Linked DNA regions of Pseudosulfitobacter sp. DSM 107133. The protein of the gene in region 2 interacts with the protein of the main gene of each other region in a pairwise test. Links are inferred from orthologs where the notes say so. Each region holds a gene or a part of one and is shown on either strand. Other genes may lie near its edges. The genes, in order: dnaE and dnaQ.

The links.
Region 1: the proteins of dnaQ (region 2) and dnaE interact in binary tests that used the Escherichia coli proteins (3 or more experiments, as listed by UniProt). The link is inferred for Pseudosulfitobacter sp. DSM 107133 from one-to-one orthologs.

The regions. Positions count from the first base shown.
Region 1 is NZ_CP085154.1:3,199,587-3,211,268, reverse strand. Bases 2,792-6,883 are described here. They hold dnaE (DNA polymerase III subunit alpha), read left to right. Parts: upstream 2,792-3,167; coding sequence 3,168-6,683; downstream 6,684-6,883. Other genes in these bases: DSM107133_RS15990 (GNAT family N-acetyltransferase), read right to left, coding at 6,680-6,883; xdhA (xanthine dehydrogenase small subunit), read right to left, coding at 2,792-2,957. Also shown: xdhB (xanthine dehydrogenase molybdopterin binding subunit), read right to left, coding at 1-1,569; more of xdhA, read right to left, coding at 1,566-2,791; more of DSM107133_RS15990, read right to left, coding at 6,884-7,120; DSM107133_RS15985 (fatty acid desaturase family protein), read right to left, coding at 7,117-8,061; hemC (hydroxymethylbilane synthase), read right to left, coding at 8,179-9,165; hemE (uroporphyrinogen decarboxylase), read left to right, coding at 9,232-10,266; DSM107133_RS15965 (AbrB family transcriptional regulator), read right to left, coding at 10,456-11,553. UniProt on the Escherichia coli protein: DNA polymerase III is a complex, multichain enzyme responsible for most of the replicative synthesis in bacteria. This DNA polymerase also exhibits 3' to 5' exonuclease activity. The alpha chain is the DNA polymerase catalytic subunit.
Region 2 is NZ_CP085154.1:38,866-49,454, forward strand. Bases 3,585-6,583 are described here. They hold dnaQ (DNA polymerase III subunit epsilon), read right to left. Parts: upstream 5,428-6,583; coding sequence 4,741-5,427; downstream 3,585-4,740. Other genes in these bases: DSM107133_RS00200 (FxsA family protein), read left to right, coding at 3,671-4,150; secB (protein-export chaperone SecB), read left to right, coding at 4,218-4,709; coaE (dephospho-CoA kinase), read right to left, coding at 5,420-6,013; DSM107133_RS00220 (shikimate dehydrogenase), read right to left, coding at 6,010-6,583. Also shown: DSM107133_RS00175 (alpha/beta fold hydrolase), read left to right, coding at 1-37; DSM107133_RS00180 (MFS transporter), read left to right, coding at 34-1,278; DSM107133_RS00185 (Smr/MutS family protein), read right to left, coding at 1,289-1,876; DSM107133_RS00190 (MltA domain-containing protein), read right to left, coding at 1,873-2,865; DSM107133_RS00195 (Tim44/TimA family putative adaptor protein), read right to left, coding at 2,907-3,563; more of DSM107133_RS00220, read right to left, coding at 6,584-6,843; DSM107133_RS00225 (nucleoside triphosphate pyrophosphatase), read right to left, coding at 6,840-7,439; DSM107133_RS00230 (CopD family protein), read left to right, coding at 7,841-8,290; transcription termination factor Rho, read left to right, coding at 8,412-9,710; tRNA uridine-5-carboxymethylaminomethyl(34) synthesis GTPase MnmE, read left to right, coding at 9,729-10,589. UniProt on the Escherichia coli protein: DNA polymerase III is a complex, multichain enzyme responsible for most of the replicative synthesis in bacteria. The epsilon subunit contain the editing function and is a proofreading 3'-5' exonuclease.

The DNA.
Region 1 (11,682 bases), 3.2 Mb from region 2 along the record:
GTCAGACCCGGACGACGCCGCCGTGGCGGATGTGTTGGGCACCTTGGCCGTGTCCGTCGCCGTGATCCGCACGGCCTCCATCGGCACCCCGAACCGGCTGGCCGCCACCTGCGCCACCTTCTGGAACAACCCTTGCCCCATCTCTGTGCCGCCGTGGTTCAGATGGACCGACCCGTCGGCATAGACATGCACAAGCGCCCCCGCCTGATTAAGATGCGTCAGCGTGAACGAAATCCCGAACTTCACCGGCGTCAGCGCCAGCCCCTTGCGGATCACACCGCCGCGCGCGTTCCACGCATCCACCGCCGCCCGCCGCGCGGCATAGTCCGAGCTTTCCTCCAGCCGTGCCAGCATCTCGTGGCCGATGAAGTCGTCCACCTCTTGCCCGTAGGGTGTGGTCTGTATCTTTTGGCCGGAAATATCCCCGCCGGAGGCATAAAAGTTTGCCCGCCGCACCGCCGTCGGATCGGCGCGCAGGGCATGGGCCACGTGATCGACGATCCGCTCCATCCCCAGCATCCCCTGCGGCCCGCCAAAGCCGCGAAAGGCGGTGGCGGACTGGTGGTTGGTTTTCCAGCGGTGGCTGGTGATACGCACCGCAGGCAGGTGATAGGCATTGTCGGCGTGCAGCATCGCGCGGTCTGCCACCGGCAGCGAAAGGTCCATCGCCCAGCCACAGCGGGTGTCGTGGCGCACGTCCAGCGCCAGAATGCGCCCCGCGTCGTCATAAGCCACGTCATAGGTGATGCGGAAATCGTGGCGCTTGCCGGTGATGATCATGTCATCATCACGGTCATAGCGCATCTTGCAGGGGCGGCCCGTCGCGCGGGCGGCTATCGCGCAGGCAACCGCAAGCGCGTTGCCCTGGCTTTCCTTGCCCCCAAACCCGCCGCCCATGCGCCGCGTCTCGACCCGCACGGCGTGCATGTGCTGCCCGATGGCCTCGGCCACCTTGTGCTGGATTTCCGACGGGTGCTGGGTGGACGAATGCACATGCATGTCGCCGTTGTCACCGGGCAGGGCGAGCGCAGCTTGCCCTTCGAGGTAAAAGTGTTCCTGCCCGCCGATCTCCATCACGCCAGACAGACGGTGCGGGGCATCGGCAAAGCCTGCGTCGAGATCGCCGCGCGCATAGATGCGTGGGCCGTCCTCGAACCGGCTGTCGGCGGCTTCAGCCTGTTCTATGGTCAGGATCGGGGTGGTCTTTTCGATCGTGGCATCGCCCAGACGCGCCGCGCGGCGCGCGGCACCGTGGCTGGTGGCGATGACCAGAAACAGCGGCTGGCCAAGATAGTGCACAGCATCCGTCGCCAGCAGCGGCTCGTCATGGTTCGAGGGCGACACATCGTTGTCAAAGGGCAGATCGGCAGCCGTCATCACCGCAACCACACCGGGGGCGGCGCGCACCGCCTCAAGGTCGAGCGCAGTCAGCGTTCCGGCAGCGACGGTGCTGGTGCCAAAGGCCAGATGCAGCGTATCCCGAGGCGTTGGGATGTCATCGACATAGCGGGCGGCCCCCGTCACATGCAGGCGGGCGGCGTCGTGGGGCAGGGGTCGGGCGACACTCATGCGCGGACCTCCAGCACCGATGTTGGCGCGCCTTGGTCTTCGGACCATGCCCGCAGCAGCATGTTCTGCGCGGCCTCCATCCGGTAGGCGGCACTGGCGCGCATGTCGGAGAGGGGGGTAAAGTCTTGCGTCAGTGCGGCCATTGCGTCGCGGACAGTGTCGTGGCTCCACGGCTGGCCGGTCAGCGCCGCTTCGGCCTTGTGCGCGCGTTTCGGGGTTGCGGCCATGCCGCCAAAGGCAAGACGGGCGGTTTTGACCGTGCCATCCGCAACTTCAATCCAGAAGCATCCGCAAACGGCGGAAATGTCCTGATCAAACCGTTTCGACAGCTTGTAGCAGCGCAGGTGGTCTGCACCCCGTGGCAGGGTGATGTGGGTCAGGAATTCGCCCTTTTGGCGGTCCTGTTTGCCGTAGTCGATGAAGAAATCGACAATGGGCAGGCTGCGCGTTTCTGCACCGCGTTGAAGGTGCAGCGTCGCATCCAGCGCGATCAGCGCCGGTGGCCCGTCGCCAATGGGCGAGCCGTTGGCGACATTGCCGCCGATGGTCGCAGCATTGCGCACCTGCGCGGATCCATAGCGGCGGATCAGCTCGGCAAAGGTCGGGTGGTGTTCGGCCATAACGGGGTGCAAGTCCGACAGAGTGGTCATCGCGCCGATGGTGATCACGTCGTCGCTGACCGTCACACCGCGCAGGCCGTCCACATGGCTCAGGAACGCGGTCTGCCCCAGATCACGCATTTGTTTGGTCACCCACAGGCCCACATCCGTGGCACCCGCGATCAGCGTGGTGTCGGGGTGGGCGGCGTACCAGTCGGCAAAGGCGTCGAGGGTTGTGGGGTGGCTTGGGGGCGCTGCCCCCGCCTGCGGCTCCCCCGGGATATTTGGGGCCAAAAGAAGCGGGGTGTCGTGCATATGGGCGGGGACGGGGGCGCTTTGGGCCGCTTTTGCGGCGCGGACGATCGGGGCATAGCCGGTGCAGCGGCACAGGTTGCCCGCCAGCGCGGTGTCATGGTCGGTGCGTCCGTTCAGGTGGTTGGCCGCCATCGTGGTGATAAATCCGGGCGTGCAGAATCCGCATTGCGATCCATGGTGGTCGATCATCGCCTGTTGCACCGGGTGCAGGGTGCCATCGGGGGCGCTGATACCTTCGACGGTGCGAATGGCTTTGCCCTGCAGTTGTGGCAGGAACAGGATGCAGGCGTTCAGCGGGCGGGCGCTGTCGGCATCGGTGACGATCACCGAACAGGCCCCGCAATCGCCTTCGTTGCAGCCTTCCTTGGTGCCGGTCAGGCCGCGCGTTTCGCGCAGCCAGTCGAGGAGTGTCGTCGTGGGGGTGACATCTGTCGCCGTGACGTCCTCTCCGTTCAGACGAAAAGACACGTTCATGTGGTTCTGACCTGCCACCCTACCAAGGCCCGACAAGGCGCGACGTCGATGTGGCGTAGACGGCGCGCGGGCGTGTTGGCAATCAGCCTAGGCGGGCAAAGCCTTGCATTGCAAGAGTTTTGGCGCGGGACCCTGAAACAGGTGCCGTAAAGTGGCGCAAAATGCGTCATCGCTCTGGCAGGGGGTGCGGGGCGGGGTTAGGGTTGCGCCATGTCAAATGATCCCCGATTCATTCACCTGCGCACCCATTCCGAGTATTCCCTGCTGGAGGGCGCGCTGCGGCTGAAAAAGCTGCCCGACCTGTGCAAAAAGCACGACATGCCCGCGCTGGCGCTGACTGACACCAATAACATGTTCGCGGCACTGGAATATTCCGTGACCCTGTCGGGGGCGGGCATCCAGCCGATCATCGGCTGTCAGGTGGATGTGACTTGGGTCGAGACCCGCCCCGGCGACCGTCCGCGCCTGCCTGCGGGACTGGTGCTGCTGGCCCAGAACGAGACGGGTTACGAAAACCTGATGAAGCTGAACTCGTGCCTGTACCTCAAGGGCGACGGGCAATTGCCGCAGGTCACGCTGGACGAGCTTGAGGCACTTTCGGCGGGTCTGATCTGTTTAACCGGCGGGCCGGAGGGGCCCGTGGGCCAGCTTTTGCGTGCAGGCCAGCGCCCGGCGGCACAGGCGATGATGGACCGGCTGGCGGCGGCATTCCCGCAGCGTTTGTATGTCGAATTGCAGCGCCATCCCGGACCGGACGGCCAGCCCGACGCGGAAAAGCTGACCGAGCGGCCGTTTGTCGAGATGGCCTATGCGATGGAGTTGCCGTTGGTCGCCACCAACGACGTTTATTTCCCTGCCTCGGATATGTACGAGGCGCATGACGCGCTGATCTGTATTGCCGAGGGCGCCTATGTCGACCAGCAGCAGGACCGCCGCCGCCTGACCAACCAGCATTATTTCAAATCGCAATCCGAGATGGTGACGCTGTTTGCCGACTTGCCGGAAGCGGTGCAGAACACGGTCGAGATTGCCAAACGCTGCGCCTTCATGGCCTATCGCCGCGATCCGATCCTGCCGAAGTTTGCCGATGACGAGGTGGTCGAGCTGCGCCGTCAGGCCAACGAGGGCCTGCAAGCGCGGCTGGCGGTGATCCCGCACGCGGCCTCGGTGGAAGACTACCAGAAGCGGCTGGATTTCGAGCTGGACATCATCGAAGGCATGGGGTTCCCCGGCTACTTCCTGATCGTTGCCGATTTCATCAAATGGGCCAAGGACGAGAATATCCCCGTGGGCCCGGGCCGTGGGTCGGGGGCGGGCAGCCTTGTGGCCTATGCGCTGACCATCACCGACCTTGACCCGCTGCGCTATGCGCTGCTGTTCGAACGGTTCCTGAACCCCGAACGGGTCAGCATGCCCGACTTTGACATCGACTTTTGCATGGACCGCCGCGAAGAGGTGATCCGCTATGTGCAGCAGAAATATGGCCGCGACAAGGTGGGGCAGATCATCACATTCGGTGCGCTCTTGTCCAAGGCGGCGGTGCGCGACATCGGGCGTGTGTTGCAGATGCCATACGGGCAGGTTGACCGGCTGTCGAAACTGATTCCGGTCGAGGGGGTCAAACCCGTCAGCATCGCCAAGGCGCTGATCGACGAGCCGCGCCTGCGCGACGAGGCGCGCAACGAAGAGGTGGTCAAACGGCTGCTGGATTACGGCCAGCAGGTCGAGGGATTGTTGCGCAACGCATCGACCCACGCCGCCGGTGTTGTGATCGGTGACCGTCCGCTGGATGCGCTGGTGCCGCTGTACCAGGACCCGCGGTCTGACATGCCCGCAACGCAGTTCAACATGAAATGGGTCGAACAGGCCGGTCTGGTCAAGTTCGACTTTCTGGGCCTGAAAACCCTGACCGTGATCCAGAACGCTGTGGACCAGATCCGGGGCGCGGGGCGCGACCTGCACACCTCGGCGGATGGCACGCAGCTTTATGAACCCGCGCCGGGGACCGAGAACGACATCAACGCCATCCCGCTGGATGACGAGGCCTCCTACAAGCTCTACGCCGCTGCCAAGACCGTCGCCGTGTTCCAGGTGGAATCCAGCGGCATGATGGACGCGCTGAAAAGGATGAAGCCGACCTGTATCGAGGACATCGTGGCCCTTGTGGCGCTGTATCGTCCCGGTCCGATGGAAAACATCCCGACCTATTGCGAGGTCAAGAACGGCCAGCGCGAGCGCGAGAACCTGCACCCGACCATCGACCATATTCTGGACGAGACCCAGGGCATCATCGTTTATCAGGAACAGGTGATGCAGATCGCGCAGGAAATGGCGGGCTACAGCCTTGGCGGTGCCGACTTGTTGCGCCGTGCGATGGGTAAGAAAATTCAGGAAGCGATGGACGCCGAGCGGCCCAAGTTCCTGGAAGGTTCCAAGGCCAATGGCGTCGACAAGGACAAGGCGATGGAGGTCTGGAACCTTCTCGACAAATTCGCCAACTACGGTTTCAACAAATCCCACGCGGCGGCCTATGCGGTGGTCAGCTATCAGACCGCATGGCTCAAGGCGAACCATCCGGTCGAGTTCATGGCCGGTGTGATGAACTGCGATATCCACCTGACCGACAAGCTGGCGATTTATTTCGAAGAGGTCCGCAAGGCAATGGGCCTGCCGTGGGTGCCGCCCTGTGTGAACCGCTCTGATGCGACGTTCAAAGTGGTCGACGGCGCGCTGGTCTATGCGCTGGGCGCGCTGAAAAACGTGGGCGTCGAGGCGATGAAGCTGGTGACCGAAGGGCGCAAGGTGGACGGCGTGGACAAGCCCTTTGCCACGCTCTTTGATCTGGCACGCCGCGTCGATCTGAAGCGTGTGGGCAAGCGTCCGCTGGAAATGCTGGCGCGTTCGGGGGCGTTCGACCAGCTCGACAACAACCGCCGCCGGGTGTTCGATGCGCTGGACGCGCTGGTGCAATATTCCGCCGCGATCCACGATCAGAAGAATTCCAATCAGGTGTCGCTGTTCGGCGAAGCAGGTGATGACCTGCCCGAACCACGGATGATGCCGGGTGACGATTACCTGCCCGCCGAACGGCTGAGCGAAGAATTCAAGGCCGTGGGCTTTTACCTGTCGGGTCACCCGCTGGACGATTACGCCGGTGCGCTGAAACGCAAGGGCGTGCAGACGCTGGACGAGGTGCTGGCCGATGTGGAACGGCGCGGGGCCAAGAACGCCAAACTGGCGGGCGTGGTCGCGGGCTGTCAGATCCGCAAGTCGGCCAAGGGCAACCGCTTTGCCTTTGCGCAGCTTTCGGACACCACCGGCGCCTACGAGGTCACGCTGTTTTCCGAAGCGCTGGAGAAATCGCAGGATTTTCTGGTGACCGGCGCCAAGGTGATCATCACCGCCGAGGCGACGATGGAAAGCGACCAGTTGAAGCTGCTGGCGCGGTCTGTCGCGCCGATTGATGCGGTGGTGGCCGATGTGGGCGGCATGGGGCTGCGCGTGTTCATCAACGATGCAGGGGCGGTCGGCTCGATTGCCTCGGTGCTGGAAGGGGCGGCGCAGGGCCAGCGCGCCATCGGGCGCGGCCCGGTGCAACTGTGCCTGATGGGCGCAGGGCTGAACGGCGAGGTTGACGTGGAACTGGGCGATGATTTCCCGGTGAACCCGCAGATCAAGGGCGCAATCAAAAGTCTGGGTGGCGTGGTCTCGGTCGAGGAGATCTAGGGCCGGCGCGGGGGGAGGCGGCGCAGTTGCATTCCGAACTTCTGGTCGGCACGAAACCCCAATTTTTCATAAAACCCGCGCGCGCCGGTGTCCTGACCGGTCAGCAGCATGATCTTGTAGGCGTTCTTCGCCCAGGCGGACTCAGTGGCGGCGTGCATCGTGGTGTTTGCATACCCCAGTCCCCGCATGGCCGGTTGTGTTACCACGTTTTCGATCAGGGCATAGGGGCGCCCTGCACGGGTCATGTTGGGCAGAATGTGAAGCGTGACGGTGCAAGCAAGCGTTTCGTTCACGAATGTCCCAAAGACCGATGTGCCCGGGTGGTCAAGAAGTCCGGCGAATTGTTTGGCATCTGCGACGGGATCACCGTCTGATAGATGTGCCAGAAGGGCTGCCGCTTGCGCGTAATCCGACAAGGTGAGCAGGCGCGTGGTCATGAACTGCGCCAGCCCGCCTCCATCATCGCTGCGCGGTAGCTGGGGGCGGTGCGCATGCTGTCGCCCAGCCCCTTGTCCATCAGCAGCGCGTGCATCTTGTGCAATTGCCAGCAGGGCACATGCATCACCATGTGATGCTCCAGATGATAGTTGACATAGTAGGGCGCAACCAGCGCGCGGGCGACGGGGCCCGCATGGGTCGTGCGCACGTTCTGCAGCGGATTGTCCGACCGCTCGACCGCGCCGTGTTCCGCGATGTTGCGCACGCGCAGGACGAACTGGAACCACGTCAGATAGGGCAACAACCAGAACGCCAGCCCCCACCACCAGTCTCCGATCAGGCCGATGGCAACGGCAATGCCGATGAACACCGGAAAGGCGCGGCCCAGCATGTTGGATTTGAACGCCTGCGCCGATTGCGATTTGGCCGCATCAATGGCGTCGTCGTCGCCCGCGAGCCGGATGAACATCGTGATCTGCCCGAGCAGTTGCCTGATCCCCGTCTGCCCGGTCAGATCGCGCAGAAACTTGCGTCGCATCGAGGCATGGCTGGTCGGGAACTTCTCGCTGAGGACAAGGTCGGGGTCCTTGTCGGTCTGGGTAAAACGATGATGCGTCAGGTGATAGTGCCGATAGGCGTGCAGGTCTGCCATGATCGGCCAGCCGCACAGCCATTCGCCGACCCGGTCGTTCAGCCAGCGGGATTTGAACAGGGCGCTGTGCGCGGCCTCGTGCATCAGGATCGCCAGACCCAGTTGCCGCGAGCCGATCAGGATCACCGCCAGCAGGAAGGTCACGGGATTGGGCCACAGCGCGAACAGGCCGATCGCCAGCACAATCGTGCCCCAGCAATGCGCCACCAGCCAAGCGCCCATCAGGTTCGAGCGTCGGGCAAGGGGGCGAATCTCGTCGCTGGTCAGATAGGCTTTGCCGGGTGTCATGGGGCCAGCGTGGGGTGTGCAGGCCCTTTGCGTCAAGCAGGACGCGACGTTGCCTTTGGGGCTCTGCCCCCGGCGCTGGCGCGCCGTCCCCGGAGTTTGTCTGGCAAGATGAAGGGTTTAGTGCCAGTCGAAGAAGTCGGGACCGGCCTTGGCCAGAAGCTCCTGGGCCAGATCGCGGCCCATCTCGGCACCTGTTGCTATAGGGCCGGTACGGGTGCCCTTGATCGCCTCGGACCCGTCGGGGCGCAGGACCTCGCCGCGCAGGGTCAGCGTGTCGCCATCCAGCAGGGCAAGGCCGGCGATGGGGGTTTCGCACGACCCGTCCAGCGTGGCGAGAAAGGCACGTTCGGCGGCGAGTCGCTGGCCTGTGGCGGTGTCGTGGATGGCCAACAGCAATTGCGCGGTGGCGGGATCGTTTTCGCGCCGCTCGATGCCGATGGCCCCCTGGGCGATGGCGGGCAGCATGTCGGCGGGGTCGATGGGGGTGGCGGGCACCTCTGTCATGTTCAGGCGGTTTAGCCCCGCAGTTGCCAGAAACGTCGCCACGGCCACGCCATCGTCCAGCTTGCGCAGGCGGGTTTGCACGTTGCCGCGAAATTCAACCACGTTCAGGTCGGGGCGGCGGTGCAGCAGTTGCGCGCGACGGCGCAGGGACGAGGTGCCGACGGTGGCCCCCTGCGGCAGGTCCGCAATGGCGCTGTAGGTGGGCGAGACAAAGGCGTCGCGCACATCCTCGCGCGGCAGGTAGGTGTCCAGCAGCAGGCCGGCAGGCTGCTCGGTGGGCATGTCCTTCATCGAATGCACCGCGATGTCGATCTTGCCTGCCGACAGGTCCTGTTCGATCTCGCGGGTGAACAGACCCTTGCCGCCGATCTCTTTCAGCGGGCGGTCCTGGATCATGTCCCCCGTCACCTTGATCACCACGATCTCGAACGCCGCCTGCGGCAGATCAAAGGCGGCGGCCAGCCGGTCGCGCGTTTCATAGGCCTGTGCCATCGCCAGCGGCGATCCACGGGTGCCGATTTTCAGGGGGCGGTCGGGGGATGGCAGGGTCACGTCGCGCGGCCTTTGGTTGGAAAAAGGTGTGTCACGGTGTCCTGCCATTGCAGGCCCGACTTGACAAGTGCCCCGCGCCAATAGACCTCACCCCTGACAACAAGGGGACAGCGGATGACCGGGAACAAAAAGATTTTGCGCGCACTTGCAGGCGAGACGCTGGACGTGCCGCCGATCTGGATGATGCGGCAGGCGGGGCGCTATCTGCCCGAGTACAAGGCGACGCGCGCACAGGCGGGGGATTTCCTGTCGCTGTGCTACAATCCCGAACTGGCCTGCGAGGTGACCTTGCAGCCGATCCGCCGCTATGGATTCGACGCCGCGATCCTGTTTGCCGACATCCTGCTGGTGCCGCAGGCGCTGGGTGCGGACCTGTGGTTTGTCACCGGCGAAGGCCCGCGGCTGAGCACGGTCACCACGCAGGCGGATTTCGACAAGCTGGGGCCGGTTTCGGACATCCACGAAACGCTGTCGCCGATCTACCAGACCGTGCGCCTGCTGACCGAAGCATTGCCGCGCGAGACCACGCTGATCGGCTTTGCCGGCGCGCCGTGGACCGTGGCCACCTATATGATCGCCGGAAAGGGCACCCCGGATCAGGGACCGGCCCACGCGCTGAAGGCCGGGAACGTGGCGCTGTTCGAGGCGCTGCTCGAGCGGATCACACTCGCGACCATCGAATACCTGTCGGCGCAGATCGACGCCGGTGCCGAAGTGGTCAAGATTTTCGACAGCTGGGCCGGATCGCTGAAGGGCGCCGATTTCGAGCGGTACAGCCTGGAGCCTGCCCGTCAGATCACCGCAGCCCTCAAGGCGCGCCACCCCGGCATTCCGATCATCGGTTTTCCGCGCGAGGCAGGCGAGAAATACGTGGGCTTTGCCAAGGCAACCGGCGTGGACTGTGTGGCGTTGGACAATTCCGTGGCCCCCGACTGGGCCGCCGCGAACGTGCAGGTCGATGGTTGCGTGCAGGGCAATCTGGCCTCGCATCATATGGTGACGGGTGGTCAGGCGCTGGTTGACGAGACGCGGGCGATTGTGAAGGCCTTTTCCAAGGGCCCGCATATCTTCAATCTGGGCCATGGAATCACGCCGGATGCCGACCCTGACAACGTACAATTGATGATTGATACAGTTCGTGAAGGATAAGCTGCGTTTCAGGGTTGACCTGACCGCGCGCCTGTCATACTTCGCACGCCGATGGCGCGGTAGCTCAGTTGGTTAGAGCGATCGACTCATAATCGATAGGTCGGGAGTTCAAGTCTCCCCCACGCCACCATTTACCACCAACATTTCGGGATTAGACGGATCGCCAAACGGCTTGCCCGTCTGCCCCTGTTACGGCGCAGATGCCGGTTCTTTTGCACGCAACCTTGGCATGGCCCAGCCCGCAATGCCGACCGCCAGCACGATGCGGAACAGATGGTGCACGGTGATCGCCACCGGGCTGATTCCCAGGCTCAGCGCCACCAGTCCCATTTCGGTCACGCCGCCGGGGGCAAGGCTGATCACCAGCGCAATGAACGGCAGGCTGGACCATGGTGCCAGCATCGCGGCAAAGGCCACCGCCACCGACAGCATCGCGGCCACGCTGATGCATCCGAATCCGAAGGCCCGCGCCAAACTGCGCAATGACGATCCGGCAAACAGCACGCCAAGGCCCGCACCAATCACCAATTGCGCCGCTGCCAGCAGCCAGCCGGGGCTTGCCACGTCCAGAACGCCGGTGCCGTGGACAATGGCGCTCAGCAGCATCGGCCCGATCATGTAGGACGCGGGCAGGCGCAAGGTGCGCCCCAGCCAGATGCCGATAACGCAGAGAACCGCCAGTTCTGCCATGTCGAGCAGACCTGCGGGCGTGCTGTCAAACGATTGGCCTGCCGCGCTGCCGACGACGACACCGGTGGCCAGATAATAGGCGGTGGGGATTGCCACAATCACCAGAACCACGCGCGCGAAATGCTGTGTGCTCAGCAGACGCGGGTCGGCACCTGCGGCTTCGCCCAGTGTCACGGCTTCGATCAATCCACCGGGCATGGCGGCAAAAAAGGCAGTGACGCGGTCCAGACCCGCAAGCCTGCGGTAGATCAGGAAACTTAGCGCATGGGTGGCGCAGACAAAGGGAACCACCGCCAGAACCGACATCCACAATTGGGGCAATTGCTCCAGCAGCGCAGGCGAGAAGGTCGCGCCGATCATCACGCCGATCAGCGAAATGCAGGCCTTGCGCAGGGTTTGCAGCACCGGACGCGCACTGTTGTCCGGCACGCCCGCACTGCGCCAGACCGCCCACGCGCCGACCACGATCATGGATCCCAGAAGATAGGGCAGCGGCGACCCCAGCCAGACCGCCAGCGCCGCGCCGATCGCCCCGATTATCAGGGTCAGCCCGGTTTTGGGCAACTCGGTGCGCAAGTCGGCAAAGTCGAGCGTCATGAATCTGGGTCACTGCAATTGAACGGATCGTTGTCATTAGGACCCAGAAGACGTCCGACTTCCAGACCGATCCATATGCAAAGGCTGCGAAACATCGTTGAGGGGTGGTTTTCAGGCTGTGTGCCGTGA
Region 2 (10,589 bases):
AGCATCCGAGTTGACCGTGCACGCGCCTGACAGATGATGCGTATCAACCCTTTGACGGGATCGCAGCCGTTGACCGCATTCATATCCGGCAACGCACGATGGCTGGGCGCGGGGGCGTTGCTGACGCTGTTGTCATCCTTCGGGCAGACGTTCTTTATCTCGATCTTTGCAGCAAAAATTCAGGGCGCATTTGACCTGAGCCATGGCGCATGGGGCGGGATCTATTCGCTGGGTACCACGGCATCGGCGGCGGTGATGATCTGGGCCGGCGGACTGACCGACAGGTTCCGTGCCGGGCATCTGGGGGCGGCTGTGCTTACGCTGCTGGCGGTGGCCTGTCTGATGATGGCGGCCAACCCTTTTGTCTGGGCCTTGCCCGTGGTCATCTTTGCGCTGCGGCTGACAGGGCAGGGCATGACGAGCCATATCGCTGTCGTGGCAATGGCACGCTGGTTCGTGGCCACGCGCGGCCGCGCGCTGGCACTCGCAAGTCTGGGCTTTTCCGTGGGCGAGGCGCTGTTGCCCTTGTCGTTCGTGGCGCTGATGACAGTGATGGACTGGCGGCTGTTGTGGGTCGGCGCGTCGCTGGTTGCGTTGATTGGTGTGCCGGTTCTGCTGACGCTGCTGCGCACCGAACGCACGCCGCAATCAATGGCCGGGGAAAACGCTAGCTTTGGTATGTGCGGGCAGCACTGGACGCGGGCGCAGGCGCTGCGCCATCCGTTGTTCTGGTTCATGGTGCCCGCATTGCTGGGACCGTCGGCTTTTAGCACTGCGTTCTTCTTCCATCAGGTACATTTTGCCCAGGTCAAAGGCATCACGCATCTGTCACTGGTGGCGTTGTTCCCGATTTATACGGTGTGTTCCATCGGCTTTATGATCGTGTCCGGCTGGGCGCTAGACCGCTTTGGCACCGCGCGGCTGCTGCCGTTTTACCAGCTGCCGATGGTGGTGGCATTCACGCTGTTCGGGCTGGGGCAGGGGATTGTGCCACTGGTTGCCGGGTTCTTGTTTCTGTCGATGACAACGGGGGCGAATTCGACCCTGCCAAACGCCTTTTGGGCCGAATTCTACGGCACGCGCTATATCGGATCTATCAAGGCGATGGCAGCGGCGGTTATGGTGCTGGGGTCTGCCTTAGGTCCGGGCATCACGGGCATAATGATCGACGCGGGCGTAACCCTGAATGTGCAATATCTGGGGATCGCCGCCTATTTCATCTTTACGTCCGTAATGGTCGGGCTGGGCATCGCCCGCACCCGTGCCGAGGTGCCCTAGGGTCCAGACCCTAGCGCCGCTTGCGCAGGTAAACGTAATAGGCCCCCGTGCCCCCGTGGCGTATGTTGGCCGGGGTAATCTGCAAAACCGCCTGTGCCAGGGGGGCCATGGACAGCCATTGCGGCACCTGATGGCGCAATACGCCAAAGCGCACAGGGATCGGCCCACCCTCGTCGCGGGCCTTGCCCTTGCCGGTGATTACCAGAACCAGCCGTTTGCCCGATGCCTGCGAAGACAGAATGAACCGTGTCAGCGCCGGATGCGCGTGATCCAGCGTCATACCATGCAGGTCGATGCGCCCCTCTGGCTTCAGCTTGCCCCGCTTCATCTGGTCAAAGGCTTTGCGGTCCATCCGCACCTGTGCCTGCGACAGACGTTCGGCCACCGGGCGCAACACATCGCGGGTGATGACGGGTTGGCTGTTGAATGCAGGTTTGGGCACCGTTTCAAACCTTGGCGCAACACGCGGCTGCGGCGGATCGACTCGCGTGACCTCAAGCGCCTGCTTCATCGCGGCACCTGTGTCCAGTCGCTCGGCTTTTTCGGTGACCTTGCGCCACAACTCAAGCTCGTCGGGTTTCAACCGTCGCCGTGTCATATCGCGCTTTCAGGCAGCATGGCATAGGCGCGCTGGATGGGCAGCAGCACATACATCCGTCCCGGATCACGCAGCTTGCCTGCCGCGCGCCCTGCCTTGTCACCGGTACCAAAGAACACATCGGCGCGCTGCGCGCCCTTGATCGCCGATCCGGTATCTTGCGCGATCATCAGGCGGCGCAGTGGAAGCGCACCATCCTTTTCAATCCACACCGGCGCACCCAACGGCACAAAGGACGGATCAACCGCGATCGACCGCATCGTGGTAATCGACCTGTTCATCGCACCCAGCGGGCCACGGTCGGCAGGCACTTCGCTGACTTCACGGAAAAACACATATGAATCATTGTGGTACAACAGTTCGCGCCCGTCATCGGGATTGCGGCGCACCCAGTTCTTGATCACATCTGCGCTGACCTGATGGGCGTTATAGGTGCCGCGTCGCACCAGTTCGGCCCCGATGGAACTGTAATCACGGCCATTCGAGCCTTCGTAGCCGACCCGCAGAAAAGAACCATCCGGCAGGCGGATACGGCCAGAGCCCTGAATTTGCAGAAAGAACAACTCGACCGGGTCATCAACCCAGGCGATCTCTAACCCGCGCCCTGACATTGTGTCGCCGTCCAGAATGTCGCGTCTGGTCAGCCATGGACGGTTCACGCGGGCTTCGGGTGGCATGGAATAGACAGGAAAGCGAAAGCGCGGCGTTTGATGGCGCGATCCATCCAGTTCCGGTTCGAAATAGCCGGTAAACAAGCCATCATTGCCATCTTCGATCAGCACGGGACGGAACAGCAGTTCGAAGAAAGCGCGCGGCTCGGGATTTTGAGAGGCAAAGGCGCACAGGGCGCGCCAGTCCGGGTCTTTCAAATCCTGACAGGTGTTTTTGAATACGGCCAAAGCCGTGGCGTGGTCATCGGTCGCCCAGCCTTGCAGCTGGTCAAAACCAACGACCTGCACCCGTGTTTCTGACTGAACCGGTTGTGTCATCGCCGCCCCCGTAAGGATGCTGGCGACAACCCACCGCCAGATCACGCGTCTGTGGAAACCAGCAGCCAATTTGGATCATCCGAACCCATGGTCCGCGCAAAAGACCATGTGTCTTTCTGGCGTTTGATTTCGGTTGTGCTGCCCTCAACGATATCGCCGCCCTTGTCACGCACGGCAGAGGTCAGTTCGGCGACGAAACGTATGGTCAATTCAGCCTCGTTTGTTGCAGAGTCAAAGGTGGCTTCGGTCAGCTTGACCTCGCTGATGCCGATAAAGTTGACATCGATGGTCAGCCCCTGATCTTCGCGCGCGGCCACGCCGTCGACAAAGCTTTCATAGATCTCTTCGGACAGGAACGGCTGGATCTGCGCCAGCTCGCCCTTTTCATAGCCCAGAACGATCATTTCATAGGCACCGCGCGCGCCGCCGAGGAAATCCGACACGTTGAACGACGGTTCGACCCGTTTCATACCGGCCAGCGCTTTGGCGTCGTCACTGTCTTCGGGAACGTGATCGGTGATGTCCAGATCGGGACCACCTTCGATCACGGCGAATTCCGGGCGCGTCGCATCTGTCGCCTGTTTGCTCACCGGCGGCTTTTCAAAGCCGTCACGGGTGCCCAGGACACTTTTCAGACGCAGAATCAGAAAAATGGCGATGCCAGCCAGAACCAACAATTGGATTAGGGGCGTTTGCATTGAAAATAACCTCTTTCAGGCGGAAAAGTGGTAACCCGCGTTGTTGAGCATTATGTAGGTGCTGAGGCGCACCAAGTCCACCGCGCCCACAGGAAAGGATCGTTTGTATGTGGTTGTTTTTGGCATTTCTCGCCGTGCCATTGATCGAGATTACGCTTTTTATTCAGATCGGTGGTGTCATCGGGCTGGGCTGGACCCTGTTTATTGTCATCGCCACCGCCATTCTGGGCACCTATCTGCTGCGTCAACAAGGTATGCGTACTCTTGAAAAACTGCGCACCTCGGTGAACGAGCTGAATGACCCGACCGAACCGCTGGTGCATGGGGCGATGATCCTGTTTGCAGGCGCATTGTTGCTGACACCGGGGTTCTTTACCGACGCCGTGGGCTTTTCGCTGATGATCCCGCAAGTGCGGTCGTGGATGTTTCAGGCCATGCGTAGCCGGATCACCGTTTCGGGGTTTGCCACCGGCCCGCAACATGCGCAGCGCCAAGCCCAGCGCCCCGATGTGATTGATGCCGATTATCAGGACGTTACCCCCGACCGGCAAGAACCCAAGGGGCCATCGGGCTGGACCAAGCCGTAAGGCATGGCATTGAGCACCGACCGGCAACCTGCTATTGCGGGAAAAAGTTATTCAACAGGAGAATTCAATGGCTGAAACAGACGGTCAGGCACCGCAGCAACCGGCGCAACCGCAGATGCGCATATTGGGCCAATTCATTCGGGATATCTCGTTTGAAAACATCATGGCGCAAAAAGGCGCACCACAGGATGTGCAACCCGACGTGCAGGTTCAAGTCAACCTTGATGCCAAAAAGCGTACCGCAGAGAACCAGTATGAATCTGCCATCAAGCTGAACGTCACATCCAAAGCCAAAGACGGTGACGCCACGCTGTTCGTTCTGGAAATCGACTATGTCGGTATTTTCCACATCGAAAACGTGCCCGAAGACCAGATGCATCCGTTTCTTCTGATCGAATGCCCGCGCATGATTTTCCCATTCCTGCGCCGCGTGGTCAGCGACATCACCCGCGACGGTGGTTTCCCGCCGCTGAACCTGGAAAACATTGATTTTATTGCCATGTATCGCAATGAAATCGCGCGTCGTCAGGCGGAAAACCCGCCCAAAGCCGACGCTTGATCTGATAAACGCTGAGGGCCGATTGCGGCCTTCAGCGTTTCGCCCATAAAGCTGCGTCACCCATTTTCTCGACAAATGTAGCGTGCGCCCGTGCTTCTTCCTCTGTAATCCGAGACGGCAGCGCGGCGGGGCGCGGCTTGGGTGTCCAGTCGGGCACATCGGTTTGCGTTTTTTGCGAACCGCTTGCGGACAGCCCGAAATCAGGTTGCCGCCCGCCGATCAGCTCCAGATAAACCTCGGCCAGAATTTCACTGTCCAGCAAGGCGCCGTGCAGGGTTCGCGCATCGTTGTTGATGCCAAAACGGCGACACAGCGCATCAAGCGACGCGGGCGAGCCGGGAAAGCGTTTGCGCGCGATTTCCAGCGTGTCGATGGCGCGGTCATAGGGGATTTGGGGCAGGTTCATCCATTGCAGCTCGGCGTTCAAAAACTTCATGTCAAAGGCCGCGTTGTGGATCACCAGCTTGGCATCGCCGATAAAGTCCAGGAATGCCTGACCGACGGCCGCAAACTTGGGCTTGTCACGCAGGAAATCATCCCCCAACCCGTGCACCTGAAATGCCTCGTCGGGCATCGAGCGTTCGGGGTTGATGTATTGGTGATAGGTCTTGCCTGTTGCCATATGTCCCATCAGCTCGACCGCGCCGATCTCGACGATGCGATCTCCGCTGAACGGATCAAAGCCGGTGGTTTCAGTGTCCAGAACGATCTCACGCATCTTGTAAACCTGCCTTGATTGTCTGCACGATGGCCTGCACCTGCGCGCGGGCGTGATCCATCGTATCGGTGATGACGACATAGTCGGCCCGCGCGACCTTGTCATCGTTGGGCATTTGTTTTGCCTTGATCTGCTCGAACTGGGACAAGGTCATAGTGCCACGGTCCAGAACCCGTTTTTGCTGTATTTCAGCTGGAACAGAGACACATACAACGGCATCCATCGCCTTGTTCCCGCCGGTTTCAAACAGCAGGGGGATGTCGAACACCAATATGTCGGATTGCGCCGCGTCGATGAATTCCTGCCGGTCTTTTCCCACCAGCGGATGCACGATTTTCTCGATCCGCACCAGCAATCCCGGATCCTCGGCGATCAACGCACGCAGTGACGGACGCGACACGGCATTGTCGATCACCGCGCGCGGTTCCAGCGCGCGCATCGGCTCAACCGCGCTGCCGCCTTTGGCATAGATCCGGTGCACGGCGGCATCGGCATCCCAAACGTCACAGCCTGCCTCGGCGAACAATTTCGCGGTGGTCGATTTGCCCATGCCAATCGACCCGGTCAGCCCCAAACGAAAGCTCATCGCAAGGCCGCCGCGCGCGCTGCGCTGTCGACAACCGGACGCTGTCCGAACCAGCGTTCGAAGCCCGGCACAGCCTGATGCAAGAGCATGCCCAAACCATCCACCACCACACAGCCCTGCTCTTCAGCAGTGACCAGCAGCCTGGTCTTGAGCGGTGTATAAACCAGATCAGTCACCACCGTGCCGCGCCGCAACCCGTCCAGCGGAACCCGCAGTTCCGATTTTCCGATCATGCCAAGCGAAGTGGTGTTCACCGTCAACACCGCATCGTCCAGCATATTACCGGCCTGCACCCAGTCATAAACCTGCACCCGGCTGCCAAAGTCGGACGCCAGCCGTTCCGCCCGCACACGGGTGCGGTTGGTCAGCATGATTTCAGGCACCCCTGCGTCCAGCAGCGACGCCACAACCGCGCGCGCAGCACCGCCCGCCCCCAGAACAGCGGCCGGGCCAGATTGCGGCACCCAACCCGGCGCGCCGGACTTCAGGTTTTCCAGAAACCCGTAACCGTCTGTATTGTCGGCCTGAATCTTACCGTCTTTGCGAAAGATAATCGTGTTCGCCGCGCCAATCAGCGTTGCGCGATCGGTCACCAGATCGGCAATCTGCATCACGGCTTCTTTGTGGGGAATGGTGATGTTTACCCCGACAAAGCCCATGCCGGGAAGGGTGCGCAAAACCTGTTCCAGATTTTCCGGCTCGACATGCAAGGGGATGTAATACCCCTTCAGCCCCAAAGTTTTCAGCCAGTGGTGCTGCAACTGTGGTGATTTGGAATGGGCAACAGGCGCGCCGATCACGCCTGCCAGTGGAATTTTCGTATCAGTCACGCCTGAAGAACTCCTCGGACTGTGAGAAAGGCCAGAAGCTGTAAAAGTGGCATACCCAGCACGCTAAAGTAATCCCCTTCGATGCTGGCCATCAACCGCACCCCTTCTTCTTCTATCTTATAGCCGCCGACGCTGTGGCGGATGCTGTCCCAGTTGCGGTCAACATAGTCATGTACATAGGCATCCGACGCTTCGCGCATACGCACGCGCACCTGTCCGATGTGGCGCCAAATCGGTTCGCCGTTCTCACAGATCACCGCAGCCGACAACAAGCTGTGTGTATCGCCGCGCAGGGTGGTCAACTGTGCCACGGCCTGTTCGGGCGTTTCCGGTTTCGACAGCAACGTGCCACGGTGGTCCAGCACCTGATCGCAGCCCAACACAAATGTACCCGGCATCTTGTCGCTGATCTTGCGTGCTTTGATCTCGGCCAGAGTATCCGCAATGTCGCGCGGCCTGGCCTGTTCGGCCAGCATTCCCGCCTTAACACTTTCTTCATCAACGCGTGGTTTCATGACCTCAAAGGCGACACCTGCCTGTGTCAGCATTTCCGCCCGAATGGACGACCCAGAGGCAAGGATGATGGACTGTGGCATGTGGATAACCTTGTGCGAAAACCATGTGCAGCGCGTTGGTCCTTTTGTGGGAATTCTGCGCAGCGGGTTCAATCCCGAATTTCGCCGGCTTTTTGCCCGGCTTCACCGCCGTTGTACCCCCATGCACAAGGATAAGACAGCACCTGTTGGCGAAGATGTTATTGTTACAGTCTCCACAAAGTTATCCACACACCGTAGTGAAATTATCAGGTTTAATCATTTGAAATTAAATGATTATTTTTCCATTCTGCTTTGGTGGCAAATTCAGGGTAAAGTTTTCCCACTGTGCATAACCCGGTGTACGAACCATTAATCCACAGATTTCAAAGCCCCTACTTAATCATCAACCTTTCTTTTCTCTTCTATTTATTATTAGTAAGAGACCAAGAGCAGGGGGCCCCATGATCGACATTCTGAGCAACTGGTATCCCTACATCAAAGCGTTGCACATCATGTCAGTGATCGCGTGGATGGCTGGGTTGTTCTATCTGCCGCGTCTGTTCGTGCATCACGTCGAAACAGCCGGCCTGAGCGGGCCCAGCCATGACCTGTTCCTGATGATGGAAGAAAAATTGCTGCGGGTGATCATGAACCCCGCAATGATCTCGACCTGGCTCTTTGGCCTGCTGCTGGTGATGACACCGGGGATCGTCGGCTGGGATATGGTCTGGCCGTGGACCAAAGGGCTGTCGGTTCTGGCAATGACAGGGTTTCACATGTGGCTGGCACGCCAACGCAAGAACTTTGTCGCGGGCGAGGGGCTGAAAACCGGCCGCACCTATCGCATGATGAACGAGCTGCCAACGCTGCTGATGATCGTTATTGTACTGTCTGTGGTCGTGAAGTTCTGATTTTATTGACTCCGGCACCGCTTTTGCCTATCTGAGCGTAAGCACCCCGTTCGGGGACCGCATCTAGCGATATATTTTTGATTTGGGACAGCCAGGTTTGCGCCGGCTGCGACGTGTTTGCATGACAACTGAAACAATCGAAGCAACTGAAACAGTTGAATGCCTGACGTTGGCCGAGTTGAAGGCCAACAGCCCCAAAGATCTGCTGGCGATGGCCGAAGAGCTTGAGATCGAGAACGCCTCGACCATGCGCAAGGGCGAAATGATGTTCCAGATCCTGCGCGAACGCGCCGATGAAGGCTGGGATGTCTCCGGCGACGGCGTGCTGGAAGTGCTGCAAGACGGTTTCGGTTTCCTGCGCTCGCCCGAGGCTAACTATCTGTCCGGTCCCGACGACATCTATGTGTCGCCCGAGATGATCCGCAAATATTCGCTGCGCACCGGCGACACCATCGACGGCGGTATTCGCGCGCCGGACAATGATGAACGCTATTTCGCGTTGACAGATGTGGCGAACATCAACTTCGAAGATCCCGAAAAGGCCCGTCACAAGATCGCCTTTGACAACCTGACGCCGCTGTACCCCGACGAGCGCCTGACCATGGAAACCGACGAACCCGCGACCAAGGACCGGTCGGCGCGGATCATCGACCTGGTGTCGCCCATCGGCAAAGGCCAGCGGTCGCTGATCGTGGCGCCGCCGCGCACCGGTAAAACGGTTCTGTTGCAAAACATCGCCAACAGCATCGAACGCAACCACCCTGAATGCTACCTGATTGTTCTGCTGATCGACGAGCGGCCTGAAGAGGTCACCGACATGCAGCGTTCGGTCAAGGGCGAGGTTATCAGCTCGACCTTTGACGAACCCGCAACGCGCCACGTCGCCGTGTCGGAAATGGTCATCGAAAAGGCCAAGCGTCTGGTCGAGCACAAACGCGACGTGGTGATCCTGCTGGATTCGATCACCCGTCTGGGCCGCGCGTTCAACACCGTCGTGCCGTCGTCGGGCAAGGTTCTGACCGGTGGTGTGGATGCAAATGCCCTGCAACGCCCGAAGCGTTTCTTCGGTGCTGCACGGAACATCGAAGAGGGCGGCAGCCTGACCATCATCGCGACTGCGCTGATCGACACCGGCAGCCGCATGGACGAGGTGATTTTTGAAGAGTTCAAAGGCACCGGTAACTCGGAAATTGTGCTGGATCGCAAGATCGCGGACAAACGCGTGTTCCCGGCCATCGACATCCTGAAATCCGGCACCCGGAAAGAAGAGCTGTTGGTCGACAAAATCGATCTGGCCAAAACCTTTGTCCTGCGCCGCATTCTGAATCCGATGGGCACCACCGACGCCATCGAATTCCTGATTTCGAAGTTGAAGCAGACCAAGACAAATTCGGATTTCTTCGATTCCATGAACACCTGACCCTTGGGGGCGTGACCGATGGATACGATTTTCGCCCTTGCGACGGCGCAGGGCCGCGCAGGCGTGGCCGTTGTGCGCGTGTCGGGACCGTCAGCGCATAACGTCGGCCGCTTGTTGTGCGAGAGCCTTCCCGATGCGGGAAGCTTTGCTGTTCGCGCTCTGCGATCCGGCGGCGAGCTGTTGGATCGTGCGCTGGTGCTGACTTTTGCTGCGCCACACAGTTTCACCGGCGAGGATGTGATCGAATTGCATCTGCACGGCAGCATTGCGATCATTCAAAGGGTGCTGACCGCCTTGGGTGATTTCGATGGTGTGCGTCTGGCCGAACCGGGTGAATTCACCCGCCGGGCTTTGGAAAACGGCAAGATGGATCTGGCGCAAGTCGAAGGTCTGGCCGATCTGATAGATGCCGAAACCGAATTCCAGCGCGCCCAGGCCATGCAAACGGTCGAAGGGGCGTTAAGCAATGTGGTCGAAGAGTGGCGCGCGCGATTGATACATGCGGCGTCATTGCTTGAGGTGACAATTGATTTCGCGGACGAGGATGTGCCTGTCGATGTTGCGCCCGAGGTTACCGGACTGTTGGCAGATGTGATTGCGCAGGTTTCTGACGAGGTGTCTCGATCTTATATAGGTGAACGTGTGCGCGTCGGGTTCGAGGTGGCGATTGTTGGGCTGCCGAATGCCGGAAAATCAACTCTTCTCAATGCGTTAGCTGGACGTGATGCAGCGATTACGTCAGAATATGCGGGCACCACCCGCGATGTTATCGAAGTGCGGATGGATCTGGATGGATTGCCGGTCACGTTCCTTGATACCGCAGGCCTGCGCGAAAGCGACGATCATGTGGAAGCAATCGGGATTGAACGGGCGATTGCA